DNA from 3 places in the Planococcus sp. TJ-201 genome. Region 3 is predicted to be linked to each of the others. Evidence: riboswitches for the same ligand, from Rfam matches in the RefSeq annotation. Region 3 holds a riboswitch; each other region holds the start of a gene.
The links. Region 3 has a riboswitch for lysine ahead of dapA (4-hydroxy-tetrahydrodipicolinate synthase). Riboswitches for the same ligand answer to the same signal wherever they lie in the genome.

Region 1 (5,556 bases), on a different contig from region 3:
GAAATTACGGCATCATGTCCATCCCGACTTTGTTACTATTAAAAGACGGAGAGACTGTCGATAAAGTAGTAGGATTCAGACCAAAAGAAGCATTAGCTGAAATGGTTGAAAAACACGCATAATTAATTCTTAACCGGGTCCAGTGATGGCGCCCGGTTTTTTAATAGGGTGAGATAAAATGGCTAACGAATTGATTCAGCATAAATTGGCAATACTGCCTGATCAACCAGGTTGTTATTTGATGAAAGACCGCCAAAATACCGTCATTTATGTCGGGAAGGCAAAAGTTCTCAAAAACCGTGTACGCTCGTATTTTACCGGCAGCCACGATACCAAAACACAGCGCTTGGTTAATGAAATCGAGGATTTTGAGTACATCGTTACATCTTCTGACAAAGAAGCATTAATTCTTGAATTGAATTTGATCAAAAAATACGATCCCAAATACAATATCATGCTTAAAGATGATAAAAGCTACCCGTACCTTAAAATCACAGGGGAGCGCCATCCCAAGCTGATCACTACCCGTCAGGTTAAAAAGGACAAAGGGAAGTATTTTGGTCCTTATCCAAATGCCTATGCAGCAGCTGAAACAAAAAAACTGCTGGACCGTCTGTATCCCTTGCGGAAATGCCACACCATGCCGGACCGGGTTTGCCTGTATTACCATTTAGGGCAATGTCTGGCACCGTGTGTCAAGCCGATTGAGAAAGAGACTTACCAGGAATTGATCGATGGCATCAGCAAGTTTTTAAATGGCGGATTCCGTGAAGTCAAACACGAATTGGTGACAAAAATGTCGGAAGCTGCAGAAAATCTGGAATTTGAGCGGGCAAAAGAATACCGCGACCAAATCTCCATGATCGAAACCGTTATGGAAAAGCAGAAAATGGCAATGAACGATTTTACCAATCGCGATGTTTTTGGCTACGCTGTCGACAAAGGGTGGATGTGCGTTCAAGTCTTTTTTGTGCGCCAAGGCAAGTTGATTGAGCGCGACGTCTCGCTATTTCCGTTATACCGGGATCCTGAAGAAGAGTTTTTGACGTATCTCGGACAGTTTTATGAAAAGCCCAATCACGTCAAACCCAACGAAATCCTGCTTCCGGAAGCAGACGATCCAGAGATGCTGAAAGAATGGCTCGGAGTTCGGGTTCTCGTGCCTCAGCGTGGGAAGAAAAAAGATTTGGTGGCGCTGGCGAAGAAAAATGCTGAAATTGCCATCAAAGAAAAGTTCCAGCTGCTGGAGCGCCAAGAAGAACGAACAATTGGCGCCTGCCAGGAACTTGGCGATGCGATGAACATCCAGACGCCGCTGCGCATTGAGGCATTTGATAATTCACATATTCAGGGAGCAGATGCCGTGTCTGCGATGATTACGTTTATTGACGGCAAGCCTTCCAAAAAAGATTACCGCAAGTATAAAACGCGTTCTGGGTCAAAACCCGATGATTATGCGGCCATGCGAGAAGTTATTCGCCGCCGCTATTCGCGTGTATTGAAAGATGGATTGCCGCTGCCGGACCTTATCGTTATTGACGGAGGAAAAGGACAGATGTCATCGGCGCGGGAGATTTTAGAAGATGAACTTGGGCTATCCATTCCAATTGCCGGCCTTGCGAAAGATGACAAGCACCAAACTTCGCAATTATTGTATGGCAATCCGGTTGAAGTCGTGCCGCTCAAGCGGACAAGTGAAGCATTTTATCTGATGCAGCGCATTCAGGATGAAGTTCACCGATTTGTCATCACGTTCCACCGTCAATTGCGCGGCAAAAATTCGATTCAGTCGGCACTTGATGGACTTGAAGGGGTCGGGCCGAAGCGCAAACAGCAGCTGCTGAAGCATTTCGGCTCGGTTAAAAAGATCAAAGAAGCTTCTGTAGAAGAAATCAAACAGGCGGGCATGCCGGAAGCATTGGCGTTGTCCATCGAACAGCATTTTGCAGAGGATACGTTGCCAAGTGAGTCATAACGTGCTATCGTAAGAGAATATTTAGATCACTTGGAAAAGTGATGATAGAGGCGCGAACGTCAATAGTAAGCATTCGGAGATTTGCAGAATCTGAGATGGATGCTGAAAGGGGCGGTCGCCGAAGTGTGCGTGTTGCTGCTAAAACGCATGCTGGTTCTGCACTTAAGAGGTGCAGAGCTGTCAGAGTCAATCTCTGGAGGGCTATCTCACATGGACGTTTTTCGTGCATGATAAAAGAGGTAGTTTGCCGCGGTTGCGGTAAGCTGCCTCTTTTTGTGTCTGGTGGTGCTGCTTTAATGGCCTTACTGCCAGCCATTTTGAGGGCCACATATTAAATGTGGGAGTGAATAGAATGGAAACGATCGTTATGAAATTTGGAGGGACGTCCGTTGCGACTCCAGAAAAAATCATTGGAGTGGCTGAACGGGTCATCCGCGAAAAAGAAAAAGGCAAGCGTGTCGTGATTGTCGTTTCAGCAATGGGCAAAACAACTGATACTTTGCTTGGTCTGGCCGGAGAAATTTCTTCTGAGCCGCCTAAACGTGAAATGGATATGCTGCTCGCTACCGGTGAGCAAGTAACCATTTCCTTGTTGGCAATGGCTTTTAAAAAGTTAGGCCATGAAGCGCTGTCCTTTACCGGCTGGCAGGCAGGGATCGAAACCGAATCTGTGCCGCGCAATGCCCGAATTGAACATATTCATACAGAACGGCTTGAGCGCGTGTTGGAGAGCGGCTATTTTTGTGTGGTCGCCGGTTTTCAAGGAGTCGATAAAATTGGCAACATCACGACACTTGGTCGCGGAGGATCGGACACAACGGCAGTAGCACTGGCAGCAGCATTAAAGGCAGAGAAATGCGAAATTTATACCGACGTCGATGGAGTCTATACATCGGATCCGCGTTTTGTAACAGGCGCGCGCAAATTGGAACAAATTTCGTATGATGAAATGCTGGAGCTTGCCAATCTTGGAGCGGGTGTCCTGCACCCAAGGGCAGTTGAGTTTGCAAAAAACAATCACGTACCATTATCCGTCAGAGCAAGTTATTCCGATGAGCCTGGCACAATTATACAAGAGGTGATTACAGTGGAGAAAAACTTAATCGTCAGAGGCGTTGCATTTGAACCAGGTATTGCGCGTGTAACTGTGACTTATAAAAAACCGTTTAACGGATCGCTGGCTAATATTTTCACGAAACTGGCAGAAAATCAAATTGATGTGGATATCATCGTTCAAAGCATCAGCGATGAATTTCCACCATCTGTTTCTTTCTCCATTAGCCAGGAAAGCTTGGATGAAACACAGCGCGTCCTGACTGAAGCCCAAGAAGAAATTGGCTTTTTATCCGTAACCATTGAAGTGGGCTTGTCGAAAGTATCGATTGTCGGCTCTGGAATGGTTTCAAATCCAGGGGTTGCTGCACGGATGTTTGATATCTTGAGAAGAAAAGAAATCCCTGTAAAAATGGTCAGTACGTCCGAAATCAAAATTTCAGTGGTTGTGCCGGAAGTGGATATGAAAAAATCTGCGAATGCGTTGCACGAGGCATATGAATTGTCTGAGGTAGAAGTGAAATAAGTCAGAGGCGATTGCTCTTGAAATAACTGTTCGTGAAAATATTCACAAAACGTTCAAATTCTCAATGGCAATATTGCAATAATACCGACAGCAGTAGAATTGGCCAGAATAGAGTGAAAAAGCGATTCTCAATTAGAGAATCGCTTTTTTGTGCAATTCGATTAAAACGGTTACATTTCTCCGTGTTTTGTTGCGAAGAGACCATCTAATAGGCTTAAAATGCTTGGTAACTATCTGTTTGAATGAGTTTCGTTGCCTTGACGCTCCCAAAGGGGGGGAGTACAATAAATATGTCATATTATTGTATCATGATGGTGTGCGGCTTCAGGTGCTTTCGTAATATACTGTCTGCTCTGGACGCTGCCAATCAATGTTTTGAGGGGGGTAAAATTTTGAATAACAATCGTGAATTTTTAATGCGCAGGCTGCACTCATTGTTGGGGATCATTCCTATCGGTTTATTCTTAACGCAGCACTTAATCATCAACCATTTTGCTACGCAAGGGGTAGAGTCATTCAATACAGCCTCTCACTTTATGGCTAATCTTCCATTCGTTATTTTCTTGGAGATCTTTGTCATCTACTTGCCGCTTATGTATCACGCGTTTTACGGGCTATACATAGCGTTTACTTCGAAGAACAATCCTGGACACTACAGCTATTTGCGCAACATGCTATTTGTTGCACAGCGCTATACAGGGGTCTTCCTGGTAGTCTTCATCGCTTGGCACGTATTTGAAACAAGATTCCAGGTTGCAATCGGTGCAGATGAAGCCGATTTCAACATGATGGCAAACATTTTAGACAATCCATTTATGCTGGCATTCTACATCGTGGGTGTATTGGCCGCAGTTTTCCACTTTGCGAACGGAATTTGGTCATTCCTTGTAACATGGGGAATCACACAATCCCAAGCAGCACAGCGTAATGCAACTTATTTCACGCTTCTAGTATTTGTTGTACTATCGATTATTGGTATGAGAGCATTGTTTGCATTCGTTTAAGAATGATTCAATCATTGGTGAACTAAAAGAGGAGTGAATACTAACATGGCGAAGGGCAAAATTTCTATCGTCGGTGGTGGCCTTGCTGGCTTGATGGCCGCAATTAAAGTTGCAGAGGCAGGTTCTCCCGTCGATTTATTTTCAATCGTGCCCGTTAAACGATCCCACTCAGTTTGTGCACAAGGCGGGATTAACGGAGCAGTAAATACAAAAGGTGAAGGGGATTCCCCGGATATTCACTTTGACGATACTGTCTACGGAGGCGATTTCCTGGCAAACCAGCGTCCCGTAAAAGCAATGGCGGATGCAGCACCGGGAATTATCCGCATGTTCGATCGCATGGGTGTTATGTTTAACCGTACGCCGGAAGGCCTATTGGATTTCCGTCGCTTTGGCGGAACCATGTACCACAGAACAGCGTTTGCGGGTGCCACAACTGGCCAGCAATTGCTTTACGCTTTGGATGAGCAGGTTCGCCGCTATGAAGTAAGCGGACTGGTCACGAAATATGAAGGTTGGGAATTCCTTGGTCTTGTTCTTGATGAACAAGGTGTCGGTAAAGGAATCACAGCACAAAACATGACGACAATGGAAATCAAATCGTTCCGCGCTGATGCTGTTATCATGGCAACTGGCGGACCGGGGATTATTTTCGGGAAATCAACAAACTCTGTGATCAACACAGGTTCAGCGGCTTCTATCGTTTATCAGCAAGGGGCATACTACGCGAACGGCGAATTCATTCAAATTCACCCGACAGCAATTCCAGGAGACGACAAACTGCGCTTAATGTCAGAATCGGCTCGTGGAGAAGGCGGACGTATTTGGACTTACAAAGACGGCAAGCCTTGGTATTTCCTTGAAGAAAAATATCCGGCATACGGAAACTTGGTTCCTCGTGATATCGCAACACGCGAAATCTTTGATGTCTGCGTTAACCAGAAGCTCGGCATTAACGGCGAAAACATGGTTTACTTGGATCTTTCTCACAAAGATCC
Region 2 (5,556 bases), on a different contig from region 3:
CAAAACAATTGGATTTGTTTGAAGGTGGATTTTAATGGTTTTCTTAGTCATGGCGCTTGTCGGAGTCGTTTCCGGAATCGTTGGCGCTTTGATAGGGCTTGGAGGAGGAGTTATATTGGTGCCGGCCTTGTTGTTTTTGGGCACCAGCTTTGCCTTTTTCCCCGAACTCTCTCCTCAGAAAATAGTTGGCTTGTCCGTCATTATGATGGTTTTTATTGGCCTTTCTTCCACTTTGGCTTATATGAAAGTTCGGACAGTGGATTACAAAAGTGCTCTTATTTTCTTCGCAGGCAGTGCGCCGGGAACCGTGATCGGCGCTTTTGTCAATAAAAGTTTAGACTTGCCTTCATTCAACCTGTATTTTGGCATTCTTCTCGTCTTCCTATCCTTGTTGTTAATGACGCGTGATCATTTGAAAGCTGTCCACTGGTTTGTTGACAACGGACGAAAAACGACGTTCACAGACACACAGGATCGACAATACATCTACGGCTACCCCATTTGGTTTGCCTTGCTGCTGACATTTTTTGTGGGCTTTGCGTCGGGACTTTTTGGCATTGGCGGGGGATCAATTATTGTTCCTGCAATGATTCTTTTATTTTTGTTTCCGCCGCATGTGGCCATTGGCACGTCGATGTTTATGGTTTTTTTGTCGGCACTCATCAACTCAGCAACCCATATTGCTTTAGGGCATGTACCTTGGATTTATACAATCGCGGTTGTGCCAGGTGCATATCTCGGAGCAAAAATTGGAGCCAAATTAAACAAACGCCTCGATTCAGAAATGTTGGTGGTGATTTTGCGCATTGTGCTTCTGGTACTGGGGCTGCGATCAATTTACGAAGGAATATTCAGTTCTTAAAGAGGTGTTTTCATGAATCATACAATCCATATTTATCATACCAACGATTTGCATAGCCATTTTGCGAATTGGCCACGCATCAAGTCTTTTTTAGCCGAGCGCAAAAGGTGGCACGAAGAAGAAGGGGATGTCTGTCTGATTTTAGATATTGGTGACCATGCTGACCGGTCGCATCCTTATACCGAAGGCACTGCCGGCAAAGGAAACGTACTCCTGTTAAATGAAGCCGAATACGATGCAGTCACCATCGGCAATAATGAAGGCATCACGCTGTCAAAAGAAGAGCTGGATGAGTTGTATGTCCAGGCTGACTTTGAAGTGGTGGTGTCGAATTTATTCGATTTGGACGGCAACCGACCGATTTGGGCCAAGCCTTATCATATTATCCAAGCGAAAAATGGAATGCGCATTGGACTGGTAGGAGCAACCGCTGAGTTTACCCCGTTTTATCGGAAGCTTGGGTGGCAAATTACGGATGCAAAACAATCAATCATTCAAGCAGTGGAGGAAATAAAAGATGAGACAGACTTGATCGTCTGCCTATCGCATCTGGGCATCAAGGAAGATGAGCTTTTAGTGGATCTATGTCCGCAAATCAATATTGTTTTGGGTGCGCATACCCACCACACATTCCATGATGGAAAATGGCAAGGGGATACGCTATTGGGAGCTGCCGGGAAATTCGGGTTTTATATTGGCCATATTACAGTGGAGCAAGCCTTTGCAAAATCCTCTGCCCGGTTAATCGAAACTTCCCGCCTACAGGAAACAGAAGCAGGATTTGATGAGTTTTTGATTGAAGAAGGAAAAAAACAAATGGGTGAGCTGGTGTTCCACAGTCCCCAATTTTTAAAAGCCGAATGGTTTAAGGACTCAAAACTGGGGAATCTGTTTGGTCATGCACTGCTGGAATTTGCTGGAGCTGATTGCGCTCTGTTCAATGCCGGAATCTTCATGGAAGATATGTCTGAAGGCGACTTGACACGCTATGACTTTCATAAAATGCTTCCTCACCCAATCAATCCATGCATGGTCGAGCTAAGCGGTGCAGAGTTAAAAGAAATTTACTTGCAGTCCTTAAACTCGGATTGGCCGCAGCTGGAATTGAAAGGCATGGGATTCCGCGGCGTCGTGTTTGGCAAGATGCTGCATTTGAATATGGAGCTCATCGATCACCGGTTTTACGTGAATGGACAATTAGCGGTGCACGACCAAACGTATCGCTTAGTGACACTGGATATGTTGACGTTTGGCTACTTCTTCCCAAGTCTGAAACGAGCTCCTAAAACATACTTTATGCCCGATTTTTTACGGGATGTTTTCAGCCAGTATTTCCACACCAAAGCGTTGAAGTAGAAGGAATGTTCAGAGTTTACGGGCAGTTGATTTTGTAAAGAGTTTGGGCTATGCTATTAAGGAAATAAATAATGGTGGGTAGAGGCTGCAAGACTGATCAGTAGGATGCGCGAGTTTGACTGCGTTGAACGCATCTGAAAGGAAGTTTTGCCGAAATCCATTTCCTGTAGTCACGGGAAATGGATTGGGGTCATTCTGAAAAAGAATGTCACTGTCATTCAAGCGAAAGTTTGAGTGGAGAGCTACAGGGTTGTTTGACGTTTTAACGCACAGACGAATTGTAGAAGGCTGACTTATCCAACTGGAGAGGTCGGCCTTTTTTTTTCTCATTTTCACCCATCAAAAAATAAGGAGGAGTTTTTATGGAGAACACGATTTTCTCGATTTTGCCGCCGATTATCGCAATTGTCATGGTGCTGTTAACGCGCCGTGTGTTGTTGTCATTGGGCACCGGTATTGTCGCAGCAGCTGTTATTCTGACATGGTTCGCACCAATCGAAGCCTTGCAGGAGCTTGTGGCATCATTTACAATTATTTTTTGGGATGGCGGCTTTAATGCCTACAACGTCTTTATCATTCTTTTTCTTTTATTGCTGGGCGTTATTACAGCATTCGTCAGCCTGTCAGGGGGCAGCCATGCTTTCGCTGAATGGGCTTCAACGCGCATCAAGTCAAGACGGGGTGCTAAAGTTCTGACAGTGGCCCTGGGAATAGTCATCTTCATCGATGATTATTTCAATGCTTTGACAGTTGGGCAAGTAGCACGCCCAATCACAGACCGCTACAAAGTTTCACGTGCTAAACTTGCTTACTTTATTGATTCGACAGCTGCGCCTGTTTGTGTGGTATCGCCTGTATCAAGTTGGGGTGCTGCCATTATCGGGATCATCGCCACGATCCTGGCTGGCCAGACTTTTGTTGAGTATTCTGCATTGGAAGCTTTCTTATGGATGGCGCCAATGAACTTTTATGTGGTTGCATCACTGGCCATCGTCTTTTTTGTCGCTGTTCGCGACGTCGACTTTGGTGAAATGAAAAAACACGAAGTGTTGGCAATTTCGAAAGGACAGCTTTTCGATCCGGATAAAACAATTCCAGGTGAAATGAAAGAAGAGTTTCCTTCACATTCACATGGACGTGTTCGAGACTTGCTGCTTCCAATCTTGCTGTTGATTGTCGGTACGGTAGGTGCGATGATTTGGACCGGTTTCCAAAATGCCGGACAAGTCTTCGATATCTGGTTGATTTTTGAAAACACCGATGTACCGGCTTCACTGCTTGTAGGTGGTGTTTTAGGTGCACTGACCTCCATTGTTCTTTACGCACTTCAAATCAATAAAAACAAAACAGCCAATGCTGGATGGATTGGCAAAGGCATATGGGCAGGCATCAAATCCATGATGGGTGCTGTAATGATTTTGATTTTTGCTTGGTCGCTGACTTCTTTGATCGGATCATTGGAAACAGGAGCTTACTTGGCAAATGTTGTTTCTGAAGGCAATGTACCAACAGCCGTTTTGCCAGTTCTCTTGTTTGTATTAGCGGGCATTATGGCATTTTCTACCGGGACATCGTGGGGGTCGTTTGGTATCCTGTTGCCGATTGCAGGCACCATTATGATCGAAGCGGATCCATCCTTGCTGCTGCCTGCTTTATCAGCTGTATTGGCAGGAGCAGTATTCGGAGATCATTGTTCACCGATTTCCGATACGACGATTTTGTCTTCCACAGGAGCTGGGAGCAATCATATGGATCATGTCTTAACGCAAATTCCATATGCGTTGACAGCAGCCGGAATTGCTGCGATAGGGTATATTGTCATAGGGTTTACCGGTTCATTGTGGATCTCCCTAGGCGTCGTCCTAGCGGTTCTTGCTATACTTTTCATTGTCTGGTCACAACGTACAACTATTATTGAAAAACAACAAAATGCATAATAGAAAGTGGGCAGAGAAGCTAATTCTCTGCCTATTTACTTTTGCGGCAATAGTTTTTTTGAAATATATTGCGATTTCATCTTTACTTTGTGAGACCCTCTCGGTATACTATTTTTAGATTAATTAATAATCTGAAAACAAACAAAATTCCTATTTTTATGTAAATAAAATGGGATACAAAGGGGGAAGAGAAATGGAACGTTCGCAATGGGGTACACGTGCCGGTTTTATTATGGCAGCTGTCGGCTCTGCGGTAGGTTTGGGTAACATTTGGCGTTTTCCATATGTTGCGTATGAAAATGGTGGAGGTGCATTCTTCATACCATACCTGTTCGCATTATTAACTGCAGGAATTCCAATCTTAATACTGGAATTTACGATTGGGCATAAATATCGCGGCTCTGCACCGTTATCGTTCTTTAGAATGGGCGGCAAAAAATTAGAATGGCTTGGATGGTGGGCCGTATTCGTGTCCTTCATCATATCTGTGTACTATGCCGTTATCATCGCCTGGGCAATGCGCTATACTATATTTTCTTTCAACCAGGCATGGGGCACAGATACGCAGGACTTCTTATTCAATGACTTTTTGCAGTTGACAGTTCAACCAGGACAAACTGGTGGAATTGTATGGGGCGTATTTATCCCACTTGCTTTAGTATGGATCATCACGTTAGGGATCTTGCTGGCAGGGGTTAAAAAAGGCATTGAAATGGCCAACCGGATTTTCATTCCGACTTTGGTAATTATTTTCTTCGCAGTCGTTGTTCGCGCAGTAACATTGGACGGAGCATTGGTAGGGTTAGAGGCGTTTTTCCAGCCGGATTTTGATGCCATCCTCGATCCATCGGTATGGGTTGCAGCTTACGGGCATATATTCTTCAGTTTGTCTGTAGCATTCGCAATCATGATCACGTACTCGAGTTACTTGCCGAAAAAATCGGATATTACCAATAACGCATTTATTACTGGGTTTGCCAACTCGAGTTTCGAGTTGCTGGCTGGTATTGGTATTTTCGCCGCACTTGGATTCATGGCATCCCAGCAGGGAGTAGCCGTAAGTGAAGTAGCAACAGCAGGCGTTGGGTTGGCATTTGTGGTATTCCCGCAAATCATCAATGAATTCCCCGGCTTTAATGGGTTATTCGGGTTCATGTTCTTCCTGTCCTTAACACTGGCTGGATTAACATCGTTGATTTCCATCACTGAAACGTATGTTGCTGGATTCTCAGAGAAGTTTGGGATTTCACGCGTAAAATCGGTTCTTTTCGGCGGTGGTCTTGCTGCATTGATTTCAATTTTATTCGCGACCCAGGGCGGTTTGTACTTCCTGGATTTGGCAGATTACTTTATCAACCAATTCGGTGTTGCAGCAGTCGGTTTAGTGGAAGTTGTCTTGGT
Region 3 (5,556 bases):
AAAACCGGACAGCCGCGTTCGCCATCCGGTTTTCGTTTACTTATAGATTCTGGAAAAACAAACGGATCACATCAATGCCGCCGATGAGGTTACCGGCTGCGGTCCCCAAATTGGTCAAGACAACAACCAGCAGTACGCGCGTGACTTTGTTATCCCAAAATCCTTTGAGGGTAAAAACATCTTTTGATAGGGTCTGAAAGTCTCCGACATTTGGCCGGCGGATATATGCTTGCGCAAGCCCAGAGAACCAGCCAGCTGCCAATAGCGGATGCAAAGCACCAATCGGCCCGCCGACAAAGGCGGTCAAGATGGCCAAGGGATGGCCAAATGCTACTGCTGCACCGATTGCACCGAGACAAGCTGTCCACAAAATCCAGCTGATGGTCTGATCGATGCCAGCTGCCGGGTTGTTCATGAAAGTCACAGCAATCATAGCGACCAATGCCAACGGAATCGCCCAACCAATGATTTTTGGCCATTTTGATTTAGGCGGTACTTTTGATAACTCTTCCAAGTCGTGTTCGTTGTGAACTTCTTTAATGATTCCAGGGATATGCGCAGCACCCAAAACTGCGACAATTTTCTTGCCTGGTGCTTCTTTGATTTTTTGGGCCAAGTATTGATCACGTTCGTCAATAAGCGGTGTTTTCAGTTTTGGGAAAGACTGAGTGAAATCGTTCATGACCGCATTTAAGGTATCCTGTGATTTCATTTTTTCCAAGTCTTCTTCTGAAATCGTTTCTTTACTGAAGATGCTGAAGAATACCGAAGTCAGCAGCTGGGCTTTGCCCATAAAGCCTATATTTCCCCAAATGCGTGAAAATGTCACTTGGATGTTGCGGTCGGCCAACACGAGTTCGGCACCGCTTTCTTTAGCTGAAGCAATTCCTTGGATCATTTCCTGTCCGGGCTTGATGCCAAATTGGTCGGCCAGACGATTTTGGAACGAAGAAATGGCCAAGTTCATCAACAGAAGACTGGATTTTTTGTCTTTGATTACTTTGAAAATATCCGTTTCCTTCCACTTGCTGCCTTGCGTCACCGACTCATAGCGCTGCGCATCCAATTCGATGCACACGGAATCTGGCTGTTCGGCTTCAATGACCACTTTGACTTGTTCTGCACTGACTTTTGAAACGTGGGCTGTACCAATCAAAATCAATTCTTTTTCACCATACGTTATGCGTGTAATATTGTCATCGATCATGTTGTACTTCCTTTATAGAACTGGATTTCTTTTCATACCATATGAAAAGACTGTCTATTCTTTATAATGAATCACAACGGCGAAAATATCAATGCCGCGCTCTTTGAATTCTATTTTCCGGAACAGGCGGTGGTCACAAATCAGTCGCATTGAAAGTGTCTCCTTCTTTCAAGTTGCCGGCTTCGAAGCCTTTGTAAAACCAGCTTTTGCGTTGTTCCGAACTGCCGTGGGTAAAACTTTCCGGTACGACGTAACCGCGCGAACGCTGCTGGATCGTATCGTCTCCGACAGCACTTGCCGCTGTCAACGCTTCTTCCAGGTCGCCTTCTTCCAAATAGCCCATGCCCTGTGCGTGATGCGCCCAGACACCCGATAAATAATCAGCTTGAAGTTCCAGACGAACCTGCACTTTATTGTACTCTTCTTCACTTAACTGATTGTGGAGCGGCTGCACTTCTTCCATGACGCCAAGCAAATTTTGAACATGATGGCCAACTTCATGCGCCACTACATAAGCCATAGCAAAATCACCTGGCGCCTGGAACTGATTCTGAAGTTCATCGTAGAAACTCAAGTCAATATACAGTTTGTAGTCAGCTGGACAATAAAAAGGGCCTACAGATGCACCGGCCGTACCGCATGCAGACTCAACGCTTCCGCTGTAAATCACCAGTGTCGGTTCGATATATTCCATGCCTTCTTCTTCAAATACTTGTGTCCAGACTTGTTCGGTATCTGCCAGGACGACTGATACAAATTCAGCCAGCTCCTCTTCTTCCTCAGTTGCTTCATACGGCTGACTGGAAGGAGTCCCAGAGCCGCTCATTTGGTCGAGAATAACCCCAGGATCACCGCCTAAAAAAGCCACTAGCAGCACAATCAGAATGCCGCCGATGCCGCCTCCCGCAACCATCGCGCCGCCTTTTCCTCTTCGGTCTTCTACATTTCTGCTTCTCGCTCTGCCCTTCCACTTCATACAGGTTCCTCGTTTCACAATTGTTTTACTTTAAGCATACCCATTACCGGGCTGCTTCTAATCCATTTCGGGCAGCCGGTAAATCAAAAAACGTTCACGCAGATCCTTATGAGAACCCGGCAGTGAAATTTCCTCCACCAATTGAAAAGCTGTACTGGTTTCAAGAAAGTCGCTGTAGTCTTGAGAAGCAAAAAATAAGATGATCTCTATCGTTCGCGGATCGGCTTCGGCTGAACGCAAAACTTTATTGATAAAAGGAATGAACAGTTGTACCGAAAATGGATTAAAAAAATAAAACTTATTATCGCGCGCTTCAATCGGGTAGTCTTGCGCCAAGCCGTTATAGAACTGGATACAATCCTCTGACCCTTTATGTTTTTTAAAATATTCCTCCTTATTGTTTAAAGCCTCTTCGTAAAATGCAGGATTCATTTCAATGCCTATGCTTTCCGCTCCGAACAGATGATGAATATAAAAGTTCAGGCGGCCCTTTCCGCAACCTACGTCCACCAGCCGATCTCCGGGCAATAAGGTATAATGCTGAAAGAGTTCATCCAGCAGCTCGTACGAAGTTGGCTCATAGCGGTTGTGGTGCAGTGAATCCGTGAAGCCTTGCTGATTTCCCGCTGTCGCAATGTTCAGCAGGCGTTCATAAGCCTGTTCATTCATCCCAGATCACCCCTTCTTCATAAGATTTTACGTTCTCTATCTTGCAATTGACAAGGGAATTTGTTATAGTACAGCTAATTAAATATTTCTTGCTCCAGTTTTTATGGAGTAGGATAGAGGCGCAAAAACCATCAGTACGCAAAACGAGGACGATGAGATCCATTGACGTTTGCCGAAAGGGGGATTTGCCGAAGTGGCGGAAATCTCATGTTTCTGTTCGCTGGGTCTGCATTTAATAAATGCAGGACTGTCATATAGGAGACTATATGGAGGGCTATCTGATGCACAGAAACGAATGGCAATCATTGTTTCTACTGCAGCAACGGGACCCCTCGTTGCTGCTTTTTTGTTCCCTCCTGACTGGCTCCCCCACCTCTAAGCTTTGAAAAAAATTAGAAAAGGGTGTGTTTTTTATGAATTTTGGCCAAGTAATTACAGCAATGGTGACGCCGTTCGATCAACATGGAGAAGTCGATTTTCCGGCAACACAGAAACTAATAGAGCATTTGATAGCAAACGGTTCAGACGGTCTGGTCGTCGCAGGAACAACAGGTGAATCGCCAACTTTGTCAACAGATGAAAAAGCGGAGTTGTTCCAGTTCACCGTCAATACAGTTGCTGGACGGATTCCGGTCATTGCCGGAACGGGCTCCAACAATACGCGCGCGTCCATTTCATTGACGAGACAAGCGGAAGAAGCAGGGGTTGACGGCATTATGCTGGTCACTCCTTATTACAACAAACCTTCGCAGGAAGGCATGTTCCAGCATTTTGAGGCAATCGCCCGATCGACCAGCCTGCCGGTCATGCTGTATAACATCCCGGGGCGCAGTGTCGTCAATATGTCTCCAGAGACAATTATTCGCCTGTCCAAGATCGACAACATCGTTTCGGTTAAAGAAGCAAGTGGCGACTTGGAAGCAGCTGCAGAAATTATCGAACAAACACCGCCAGATTTTTCTGTTTACAGCGGTGATGACAGCCTAACATTGCCGATGCTGTCTATTGGTGGAACTGGCATCGTATCGGTTGCTGCACACATAATCGGAAACGATATGCAGGACATGATTACCAGTTTTAAAACGGGCGATGTGAAAACAGCAGCCGCCATCCATAGACGCCTGCTGCCAACAATGAAAGCATTGTTCGCCGCACCAAATCCATCCCCAGTCAAAGCAGCACTTAACATAAACGGTGTACAAGCAGGCGGCGTTCGCTTGCCAATGATTCCCCTGACTGAAGAAGAAACTTCAGCATTGCGAAAATCTTTGCCTAATCTTCATTCAGAAGGAGTCACTAACTAAATTCACTATAAAAAACGCTGAGGCCCCTAAGCTTCAGCGTTTTTTCTTCTGTTAACTAATTTTCAACTGGTCCAGGACGCGTTTCAAACTGCCGCCGATTTCCAAATCCTTTAAATCAACACCGATTTCTGTCAGAGTTCTGGCGATTTCAGGTCGGATTCCAGTTAGAACTGAACGTACGCCAACCAACTTTAATGACTGAATAATTTTGATGATTTGCTCAGCAACCATCGAGTCTACCCGTATCACTCCTGAGAGGTCTAGGATCAGCACATTGATTTTTAACTGATTGGCAGACAGCAATGTCTTCTCCAAAATGTAGCGGGCCCGATCGATTTCAATGCTTCCCACTAATGGCAAGATGGCGATTTGGTCGCTGACTGGCACGACGGGTGCCGACAATTCGAGAAATTCTGTTCTGGCCGATTCTAATTTTTGCTGATACGAACTTGTATAGGCCTGTGTATAGGAAAAAGCAGCATAGTCCAGCAAGGAATGGAAGAGCTCCATGATATCAAACAGAACCTGAAATTCCATCTTTTCTCGGATTGCTTCTGTCTTGATGACCATCCCGATATGTTTCCGGTAAAGTGAAGTTTCCGCCAGTGCATTTTCAAGCAGCATATTGTTTTCAAGAAAAAAATTGCCTGTTGTTTCTCCCCACTGTTGAATATTCGCATAGACCTGTGGCATATCACAGCTATTCGTGATTGACTCTCCAATCAAGGCCACAAAATCGACTCGAACTTTATTGACCACATCCAGAAATGCTTGATTTATTTGAAGTTGCTCCCTTGGAACATCCTTGAGTGATTCTTCGTGGATCAATTGGGCAATCAGCTCTTTATCCGCCAATACCCGTTCACCTATCAACTGATTGTTGTTTTTCATTGCGACCTCCAAAAGGCGAAATTATTTTATTCTTTTATTATAGCCGTTGAACAGCAGATTGTAATCGATTTATTGCGTAAAAAAAAACCGCCTCAAAGGCGGATGTTCAACAACGGACTTCATCAATTTCCAACTACGCAATTACGGCCATTCGCTTTGGCTTTATAAAGAAAAGCATCCGCTCGGGACAGCAGACTCTCTACTTTGTCTCCGGGCTCATAGGCTGCGACTCCAATGCTCACCGTAATAGGAACGTGCTGCCAGACAGCTGATGCCAGCTGGGTGCATAAAGCATTGCCTATGGCCAAGCCTTCTTTAATTCCAGTGTCAGGCATGACCACCACAAATTCCTCACCCCCAAGGCGTACTACAATACCGGAATCCCCAATCTCTTCTTCCAGACGCCAAGCCAATTCCTGCAGCACGGCATCACCTGTTTGATGGCCATACGTATCATTGACCTTTTTAAAATGATCAATATCCAGTATTAAAAGTGCAAACTGCCCGCC

Region 1: linked by a shared signal. The riboswitch ahead of AC4EG4_RS08175 (aspartate kinase) and the one ahead of dapA (4-hydroxy-tetrahydrodipicolinate synthase) in region 3 are both predicted to bind lysine.
Region 2: linked by a shared signal. The riboswitch ahead of AC4EG4_RS15535 (Na+/H+ antiporter NhaC family protein) and the one ahead of dapA (4-hydroxy-tetrahydrodipicolinate synthase) in region 3 are both predicted to bind lysine.

The regions. Positions count from the first base shown of each region.
Region 1 covers NZ_JBZDOG010000002.1:490,277-495,832, reverse strand. Annotated here, with positions in the region: gene trxA (thioredoxin) at 1-122, shown strand, start outside; gene uvrC (excinuclease ABC subunit UvrC) at 179-1,975, shown strand; lysine riboswitch at 2,013-2,187, shown strand; gene AC4EG4_RS08175 (aspartate kinase) at 2,328-3,554, shown strand; gene AC4EG4_RS08170 (succinate dehydrogenase cytochrome b558 subunit) at 3,947-4,558, shown strand; gene sdhA (succinate dehydrogenase flavoprotein subunit) at 4,604-5,556, shown strand, end outside.
Region 2 covers NZ_JBZDOG010000006.1:163,321-168,876, forward strand. Annotated here, with positions in the region: gene AC4EG4_RS15520 (DUF72 domain-containing protein) at 1-35, shown strand, start outside; gene AC4EG4_RS15525 (sulfite exporter TauE/SafE family protein) at 35-862, shown strand; gene AC4EG4_RS15530 (bifunctional metallophosphatase/5'-nucleotidase) at 875-2,218, shown strand; lysine riboswitch at 2,290-2,471, shown strand; gene AC4EG4_RS15535 (Na+/H+ antiporter NhaC family protein) at 2,581-4,155, shown strand; gene AC4EG4_RS15540 (sodium-dependent transporter) at 4,349-5,556, shown strand, end outside.
Region 3 covers NZ_JBZDOG010000003.1:348,984-354,539, reverse strand. Annotated here, with positions in the region: gene AC4EG4_RS10100 (TraB/GumN family protein) at 41-1,207, opposite strand; gene ypfJ (KPN_02809 family neutral zinc metallopeptidase) at 1,341-2,183, opposite strand; gene AC4EG4_RS10090 (SAM-dependent methyltransferase) at 2,241-2,852, opposite strand; lysine riboswitch at 2,959-3,137, shown strand; gene dapA (4-hydroxy-tetrahydrodipicolinate synthase) at 3,266-4,156, shown strand; gene AC4EG4_RS10080 (STAS domain-containing protein) at 4,208-5,047, opposite strand; gene AC4EG4_RS10075 (GGDEF domain-containing protein) at 5,170-5,556, opposite strand, start outside.